One region of the Peribacillus sp. R9-11 genome, then DNA from elsewhere that is predicted to be linked to it. Evidence: riboswitches for the same ligand, from Rfam matches in the RefSeq annotation. Region 1 holds a riboswitch; the other holds the start of a gene.

Region 1 (4,236 bases):
TACTTTCAATGAAGTTCTCACATTGCTTTAAAAGGTATGTGAATACCTGTGTTCTTAAAACAGCCATACGGCTGTTTTTTTGCTACATACCTAGAAAGGTTTTAAGAATTCCTAAAAGAAGGGCGACTGCTAAGACCCATATAAAGAATTTTTTATACATGATCATTACCTCGAATTTTTTATGATTAGATTGCATTCATCTTAGCATAAAGATGAAAGAAGAGCAGGTGGTTCGTTATTTGCAAAGGGAGACCTTAAAAGAGAAATATAAGGGATTAGCGATGGAGGGCAGCTGCTCCAGGAGAGTGTGTGGTTGTAGTGATGGACTTAGGGAAGCAGAGGTAAAAAAGGAAAGGATGATCCAAGAACTTTGGAACATCCTTCTTTCGCATTATTTAAATAAGTCTGGATAAATGGTCTTTGCTGCGAGTTCTACAGCTTCACCAATCCTTGGCCCAGGACGTGACATAATATTTTCATCAAGTAGATAGACTTGATCATTTTTCACGGCGTTGATATCTTCCCAGCCTTTACGGGATTTAATTTCATCAACAGCATCATCTGCAAAGGTAGCAGTTGTAATGATAGCATTAGGGTTTCGTTTGACAATTTCTTCATCTGAAACCTTAACCCAGCCTTTTTGGTCGGCAAAGATGTTTTCAATGCCTGCAGTTTTTAGAATTTCTTGTTGGAAGGTTTCCGCTCCTGTTGTATAGATTTCTGGAGCTGGACTAATTTCAAAATAGGTTTGTTCCTTTTCATCTAATGTTTCAATTTTTTCCTCAACACTTGTAATTTGGGTTTGGATATCTTTCACCAATTCTTCGCCTTTTTCAGCTACGCCCATGACTTCAGCAATTTGCCCAATATCCCCATATACATCATCAAAATTTGTCGCGGATTTAATAATGAATACTGGGATTCCAGCATCTTCAAGTGGTTTCATCGTCGTTTCATCACCAATGGTATAAGCAATAATGGCATCTGGTTTTAAGGAAATAATTTTCTCTGCATTGATATTCACCGAATCGGAAACATGTTCAATATCCTTTGCTTCTTCTGGATAATTATCGAAGTCGGTCACGCCAACGACCTTATCTCCCAGCCCTAGTTCAAATAAAATTTCTGTATTACTTGGTTGAAGTGAAACTACTGTTTCCGGAACTTTATCAAATTTTATTTTCTTTCCAGTATCATCGGTAACGGTATAGGCTTTGACTTCTTCTGTCTTATTAGTGTCTTTCTTTTCCTTTGCCGTCTGGTCATCCGTTACTCCACATCCGGTAAGGAAAAGGGCAAGTATCAAGGTGGAAATCCAACTAAATCGTATGCTTCTCTTCATTATTTATTCCTCCGTTTTCTTCTTCATGGGTTTGGTTGGGTATGATTTACTGATAAAAGGAATCTCCTCAATACCATGTTGCTTATTGACGTAGACAGCCATCACGAATAGAACATTTGCAAGCAAATGGGCGTAATCAAAGAGAATTTCAGGGATTTCTATTTCTAAACTAACCTTGTGTAAAGCACGGACCGACTTTTTGGCTTCACTACGGCAAGTATGCAGAACACAGGCGGCGGTTGAACCTTGCGGAAGCACGAATGTCTCAATATGCTCTTTAACTTCTGCGACATAATGGTCGTAGATGGCACTTAGACGTTTCAGATCATTGTCGGTAATGGCCAATTTCCCACGGACTGAACCATTTAAATGATAAGCCATCGGCAACAATTCCATTAAATCTCGGTATACATCCGGAACATCCTTTGTAAGCGAGGCGGCCAAGCCAATTTGTGTCGTCAAAGAGTCGGTACGTATTTCATAATCGACGGTAGACTCGGATTCGCGCATGTATGGATAGCATAAAAAACGAAAATCCTTTTTTGCCATAACTCTTCCTCCTCTTCATAGTTAGATGAATCACCTCAGTATCGCTTTTCTCAGCAAAAGAAAAAGCCGACCAAGGGCATTGGTCGGCATCAATCACCTATGTATCTGTAACAGAAAAAGATGGAAGATTGCCGTACAATCCTCCTATCTTCCGAAGAGCATAATACGATAAAAAAGGCAGGTCTCCTGGCCCGTGCGTCATTTTACTCTAAGAACCTTCCCATTTGAACAGGATGAATGGTTATCGATGTGAATCTTTATCCTCAAACAGTGGTATTTATCTTATTTCATTAGCACTTACAGTTGCGGAAACAGCTTCGGTTTTACACCAAATTCCCTATTAAGCTGACAAGTCAGCACCTTTTTCTGCAAGGTTTATATTCACTTAGCAACAGTTTACCATACCTTTTTCCTAAAGCAGTATGAATATTTTTAGAGAAATTCGTTTATGGTTTGCGAATTATCTAGTAAACTTACAATGTAAGGTTTAATTGGATGTTAATGTAAAACGCATATCGAGTATAAAGAATATATAATAGGTGTTATATAAGAGTAATAGGGTAATCTCAGGAGGTAGAGTATGATGTATAAGCAGGTAAATCAAAAACTGGAAAAGATTTTAGGGAATATTGAAAAAGTGATTATTGGAAAACGAGATATAGCAGAACTGAGCATCGTAGCACTTCTTTCTGGGGGGCATGTTTTATTGGAGGATGTTCCTGGTGTAGGTAAGACTGTCATGGTCAGAGCACTGGCAAGATCGATAGGCGCAAACTTTAAGCGTATACAATTCACACCTGATTTACTACCTTCAGATGTAACGGGTGTTTCAATTTTCAATCCAAAGGAACAAGAATTTATTTTTAGACCAGGACCAATCATGGGCCATATTATTTTAGCCGATGAGATAAACCGGACCTCGCCGAAAACACAATCTGCCTTGCTTGAAGCAATGGAAGAGGCAAGTGTGACGGTTGATGGGGTTACAAGGGGATTGGAGAAACCCTTTTTCGTTATGGCAACACAAAATCCCATTGAGTACGAAGGAACATACCCACTTCCAGAGGCGCAATTGGATCGTTTTCTATTAAAAATGAAAATGGGCTATCCGGGTGTTGACGAAGAAATTGAGGTTTTGCATCGAGCTCAATATGCCGCACCACTTGAAGAGTTAGAATCTGTTATTACTTTAGAGGAATTAATAGCTTTACAGGAAGAGGCTAAAGCAGTGATAGTGGATGACACGATAAAGCGGTATATTGTTAATTTGGCTAATCGATCTCGTACGCATGAGAGAGTATATTTAGGGGTGAGTCCACGTGGATCGATTGCATTGATGAAGGCGGCCCAAGCTTATGCACTTTTGCAGGGCAGAGATTATGTTCTACCGGATGATGTGCAATATTTAGTACCGTTCGTGTTTGCCCACAGACTTATCCTGAAGCCAGAAGCGAATTATGAGGGAGTGGATGCTGGCATGGTGATTCACGAGATTGTCGCGACGATTCAAGTGCCTGTGAAGAGAGCTGTGACCTAATGCGGAACTTGATCAGCATCTTAAAGGAAAACATGAGTGTGATTGGCTTGTTATTACTTATAGCGATTTCCTTTTCTTTTGCGATGTTTCAAGGCGGTTTTGTCAGTTGGTTTATTTTTTATACATTTTTGCCGTTCGCTGTGTACTCTACGATTCTACTTTTTTATCCGATTAATAACATTATCGTTGAGAGAAAGGTCAGTAAAAGAGAATGCCGAGCAGGCGATTCTGTAGAAATAGCTTTAACTGTTACCCGTAAAAACAGGCTGCCTCTTTTATATTTGATGGTAGAGGAAGAGTTGCCGAAGGAATTGGAAAATAGGGGGATGCAAAGAAAAACACTTGTCTTTCCTGGTTTCAGGCATACATTCAGTATGACATATACTTTGAACAATTTGCCACGGGGTGAGCATACATTTCAAACAATCCGTTTCAGGACAGGAGACTTTTTTGGCGTCTTTGAAAAGGAAGCGACATATAGTTCACCTTTAAAAATCACTGTTTTCCCTTCATATCATGAGCTTACCTACAGAGATCTTGAGCGTGTATTCAATCAGGGACAAGTGGGATCAACAAAAAAAACACAGCGAGAACAATCAGTAGTATCTGGAGTTAGAGAGTATCAGCCAGGTGATCAGTTATCCTGGATTAACTGGAAGGCAACGGCTAGAACAAGTGAAATCATGACAAAGGAATTTGAAGTTCAGAAAAACCGTGATGTGTTTATCATACTTGATAATCAGGAATCGCTTTTCTTCGAAGAAGCAATTGTAATGACGGCTTCCTTTGTACATGCCATGTTAAAAAA
Region 2 (4,236 bases), 410 kb from region 1:
TCAAGATTCTCTCTTTTGGCTGTAATTGTACGGAATGATGAATCAGCCTTTCAGCAAGCTTGGTTATTCGCTTATCCTTCATCTGGCTGTACCTTATTTTTCTAGATCACGAAGAGTTTCAAGCGCTTCTTCGACATGGCCTTTGACTTTTACCTTACGCCATTCTTTAACTATCGTTCCTTCCTTATCAATCAGAAAAGTTGAACGTTCAATGCCCATATATTCCTTGCCGAAGTTCTTTTTTAATTTCCATACATCATATAATTCAGCAGCTTCTTGATTTTCGTCAGCTAGTAGCAGAAAAGGTAACCCATATTTTTCAATAAATTTTTCATGACGCGCCGCCGGATCTGGACTGATCCCTATGATGACAGCATTCAATTCCTCAAACTGCTCATTGTGGTCACGGAAATCACAGGCCTCCGTTGTGCAACCAGGCGTCATGTCTTTCGGATAAAAATATAAAACAACGTGTTTGCCCTTAAAATCCGATAGGGAAACTTTTTCACCGTTGTTTGCAGGAAGTTGAAAATCCGGTGCTTTTTCTCCAATTTTAACAGTCATTCTTACCCCTCCATTTCTTTCATTATGGTAAGCGTACCCAATAATTGAAAGAAACACAACTTTCATTTATTCTTCCTTTCCTTCTGTTCTAAGTCAATCACTGTCCGGATCACAAACGCAGCCGGGAGAGTGTATCCAATGAACGCCTGGATTGTCGCAATCATCCTGCCCATGCCTATCGGGGCTATATCTCCATACCCTACTGAAAACATTGTCATTGCACTAAAATAAAAAGAAGTCTTCAGTTGCTCGTAAAAACTGCCGTCTAAACGATTGCCCTTATCAAGAATCACCGAATGATTCTGAAGCTCGTATAATAAATAAATCAGTGCAAAACCTACTAATATCGTCGCATATAAATTGCCGAGCCATAGCATATCCTCTAGAGAAAACTTTTTTCCTCCCGACTCAACAAGAAATAACGTTCGAATGCTCATCACCATGCAAAAAATAATCCCTGCAATCAAGATGTAAAAAGTCATCCCCCACGCCTCATTTCAAAACAACCCACTCCCCCTATACATACTCCCCGTCCAAACAATATATTCTTTATTTAGGGGTCAGACCCCATTTCCCAACATTCACATCCTTAAACAAACCTAGGTGCACCAATAGTTTTGTCGATATAGGGCGGGGTCAGGCCCCATTTCCCGAGACTTTTTTCCTTGTTGACCATTTTAGTCGGGATATGATAAGCTTGTCTAAATTTTTATAATAGTTTTTATTTTATAAATATTTGTTGCCTGCAGTTTAATTTACAGCGGGTTTGTGAAATTTCATATGTGGAAATAGGTTCCTATTTTTTTTAGGATTAAAAGGGAAGTCCGGTGTAATTCCGGCACGGTCCCGCCACTGTAATAGGAATGTTAGCGCTATGCAATATGCCACTGATTTTCGGATTGGGAAGGCCTGCCGCTAATAAGATTCCTAAAGTCAGGAGACCTGCCTGTTTCGACAACACTGTTTTAACCTACGGAGAATAGGGAAGTGTTAGGGACCTTATAATTTTAAGGGGTTTTTGTATACCCCTTTATTTTAAGCATTTCTAACTTTCTCTTTTGACGGTTAGGGGTGCTTTTTTTGTTGTTATTTTATTAAAAGAAAAAAGAATGTAGGAGGATGGGAATATTGAAAAGTAGTAGTTTAGGGTACCCGCGAATTGGGGAAGATCGTGAATGGAAACGCACATTAGAAGCTTACTGGTCCGGAAAAATCGATGAATCGGAGTTTACGGCACAGCTAGAAGCCATCCGTTTAGGCAACTTACAAAAGCAAAAGGACCAAGGTATAGATATTATTCCTGTCAATGACTTTACTTTATATGATCAAATGCTCGATATGTCTGTAATGTTCGGTCTTGTTCCTGAGCGTTATTCAGCCTATAAAGGCGGCACTGTTCCCCTTTCTGTATATTACTCTATGGCTCGCGGAAACAAGGATGAAGTTGCTTCTGAAATGACGAAATGGTTCAATACAAACTATCACTATATCGTTCCCGAATTAAAACCGTCGAAGCTGACTTTGACAGAAAATAAACCACTTGCTGCTTATCGCGAAGCCAAAGAAAAACTAGGAATTGAAGCTAAGCCCGTTTTAGTCGGACCTTATACTTTTATTACTCTGTCTAAAGGCTACAATAAGCAAGATGTACCTGGAATCATCCTTAGTCTCCTGCCTTTATACACACAAATTCTGCAAGAGTTAGAACAAGAAGGCGTGAAGTGGGTGCAAATGGATGAACCCTCCCTTGTTTCATCCATTTCTAAAGATGATATGCAAACTGTTACTTACTTATATGAAAAATTGAATGAAGCAGCTCCAAACTTGAACATCATGCTACAAACATACTTTGATGCGGTAGAGCACTACCAAGAAGTTATTGAATTACACGTTCAAGGGATCGGTCTTGATTTTGTCCATGATAAAGGGAAAAACCTTAGTAATCTTCAAGAATTCGGCTTCCCGAAAGACAAAGTGCTCGGTGCAGGTGTGATTGATGGGAAAAACATATGGCTTTCCGATTTATCGAAAAAGAATCAGTTGATCAATACCCTCACAAAAAACGTAGCCGAAGACCAAATTTGGCTTCAACCCTCTTGCTCCCTGCTTCATGTACCAGTAACGGTTCGTAATGAGACGGCTCTTACTAAAGAAGTGCAACAGGCCCTTGCTTTTGCTGATGAGAAGCTTGAAGAAATCACTCTACTAGTAAAAGGTAGTAATCAAGGTGCCGAAGCAATTGCTGAAAAAGTAGCCGCTAACAAATTAGCACTTCAAACGTTAGCAAATTCAAACGCGCGAAACCATAAAGACGTCCAAACTGGTGTCGAACAGGCGAAGAGTCAAACAGCCGGCCGTCAGCTGCCATTTAAAGAGCGTTATCACAAACAACAGGAATTTTTCAAACTGCCTTTCCTTCCATCAACAACAATCGGAAGCTTTCCGCAGACAGCTGAAGTAAAACAAGCTCGCGGGAAATTCAAACGAGGAGAATGGACGGCTGCTCAATATGAAACATTTGTTAACGAGGAAATCAGCAAATGGATCGATATCCAGGAAGAAATCGGCTTGGATGTTCTTGTACATGGAGAATTTGAACGAACAGATATGGTTGAATTTTTCGGCCATAAACTGGGCGGATTCGTTTTCCTCGAAAAAGGCTGGGTACAATCTTACGGTTCTCGCTGCGTAAAACCGCCTGTTATCTACGGCGATGTTCATTTCATCGAGCCGATGACGGTCCGGGAAAGTGTGTACGCGCAATCCCTGACGAAGAAAACGGTAAAAGGAATGCTGACAGGTCCTGTAACAATTCTGAACTGGTCATTTGTACGTGATGATATTTCAAGGGAGAATGTTTGCTACCAGTTAGCTCTTGCCTTGGAAAAAGAAGTGAGAGCGTTAGAAACTTCCGGAATCAAAATGATTCAGGTGGATGAGCCTGCCCTTAGAGAAGGTCTGCCATTGAAAAAAAGCGACCGCGATGAATATTTAAAATGGGCTGTGAACTCCTTCCTGATTTCCACTTCAAGTGTGGAAGATACAACTCAAATTCACACGCATATGTGTTATTGCGATTTCAACAGCTTCATGGATGTCATCTCTTCCCTGGATGCCGATGTAATTTCCATAGAAACATCTCGCAGCCACGGTGAACTAGCTACCGCATTTGAGGAAAAAACGTATGAAAAGGGTATTGGTCTAGGCGTATATGATATTCACAGTCCACGGGTTCCTGCAGTCGAGGAAATGGTCGATATGATTGAACGAGGCATCAAAGTATTGGATAAAGATCAATTTTGGATTAACCCGGACTGCGGTCTGAAAACAAGGGGCGTTCCTGAAACCGTTGCTTCTTTGAAAAATATGGTGGAAGCCGCAACAATCGTTCGCAAAAACCTACTGGTCAATCAACAGTCAAATGACTGAAAAAGGTATTGATCTTACAAATGCTAATCCTATCCGGCAGTCACGGACTTTTTTAACAGATCTTGTTTTCCCACCAGATACGAATCATCACAACACCATCTTTGGCGGTAAGGTGATGGCCTATGTAGATAAAATCGCCTGCATTTCAGCAATGCGCCATTGCCGAAAACCGGTTGTGACCGTATCAAGTGACTCCTTTGACTTTTTGGCACCCATCAAGACAGGGGATGCGATTAACCTTGA

What was found. A riboswitch is a leader RNA that binds a small molecule or an ion and turns the genes downstream of it on or off. The one in region 1 is predicted to bind cobalamin.
Region 2: it holds a riboswitch for cobalamin, as region 1 does, so the genes downstream of both, metE (5-methyltetrahydropteroyltriglutamate--homocysteine S-methyltransferase) here and RE409_RS01865 (hypothetical protein) in region 1, are expected to answer to the same signal.

Annotation. Positions count from the first base shown of each region.
Region 1 is NZ_CP133763.1:369,142-373,377, forward strand. Features, by position in the region: gene RE409_RS01855 (hypothetical protein) at 213-413, shown strand; gene RE409_RS01860 (ABC transporter substrate-binding protein) at 392-1,342, opposite strand; gene RE409_RS01865 (hypothetical protein) at 1,346-1,852, opposite strand; cobalamin riboswitch at 2,050-2,270, opposite strand; gene RE409_RS01870 (AAA family ATPase) at 2,472-3,428, shown strand; gene RE409_RS01875 (DUF58 domain-containing protein) at 3,428-4,236, shown strand, end outside.
Region 2 is NZ_CP133763.1:779,338-783,573, reverse strand. Features, by position in the region: gene RE409_RS03655 (aminopeptidase) at 1-82, opposite strand, end outside; gene bcp (thioredoxin-dependent thiol peroxidase) at 94-564, opposite strand; gene RE409_RS03645 (potassium channel family protein) at 627-1,046, opposite strand; cobalamin riboswitch at 1,338-1,529, shown strand; gene metE (5-methyltetrahydropteroyltriglutamate--homocysteine S-methyltransferase) at 1,684-3,993, shown strand; gene RE409_RS03635 (acyl-CoA thioesterase) at 3,986-4,236, shown strand, end outside.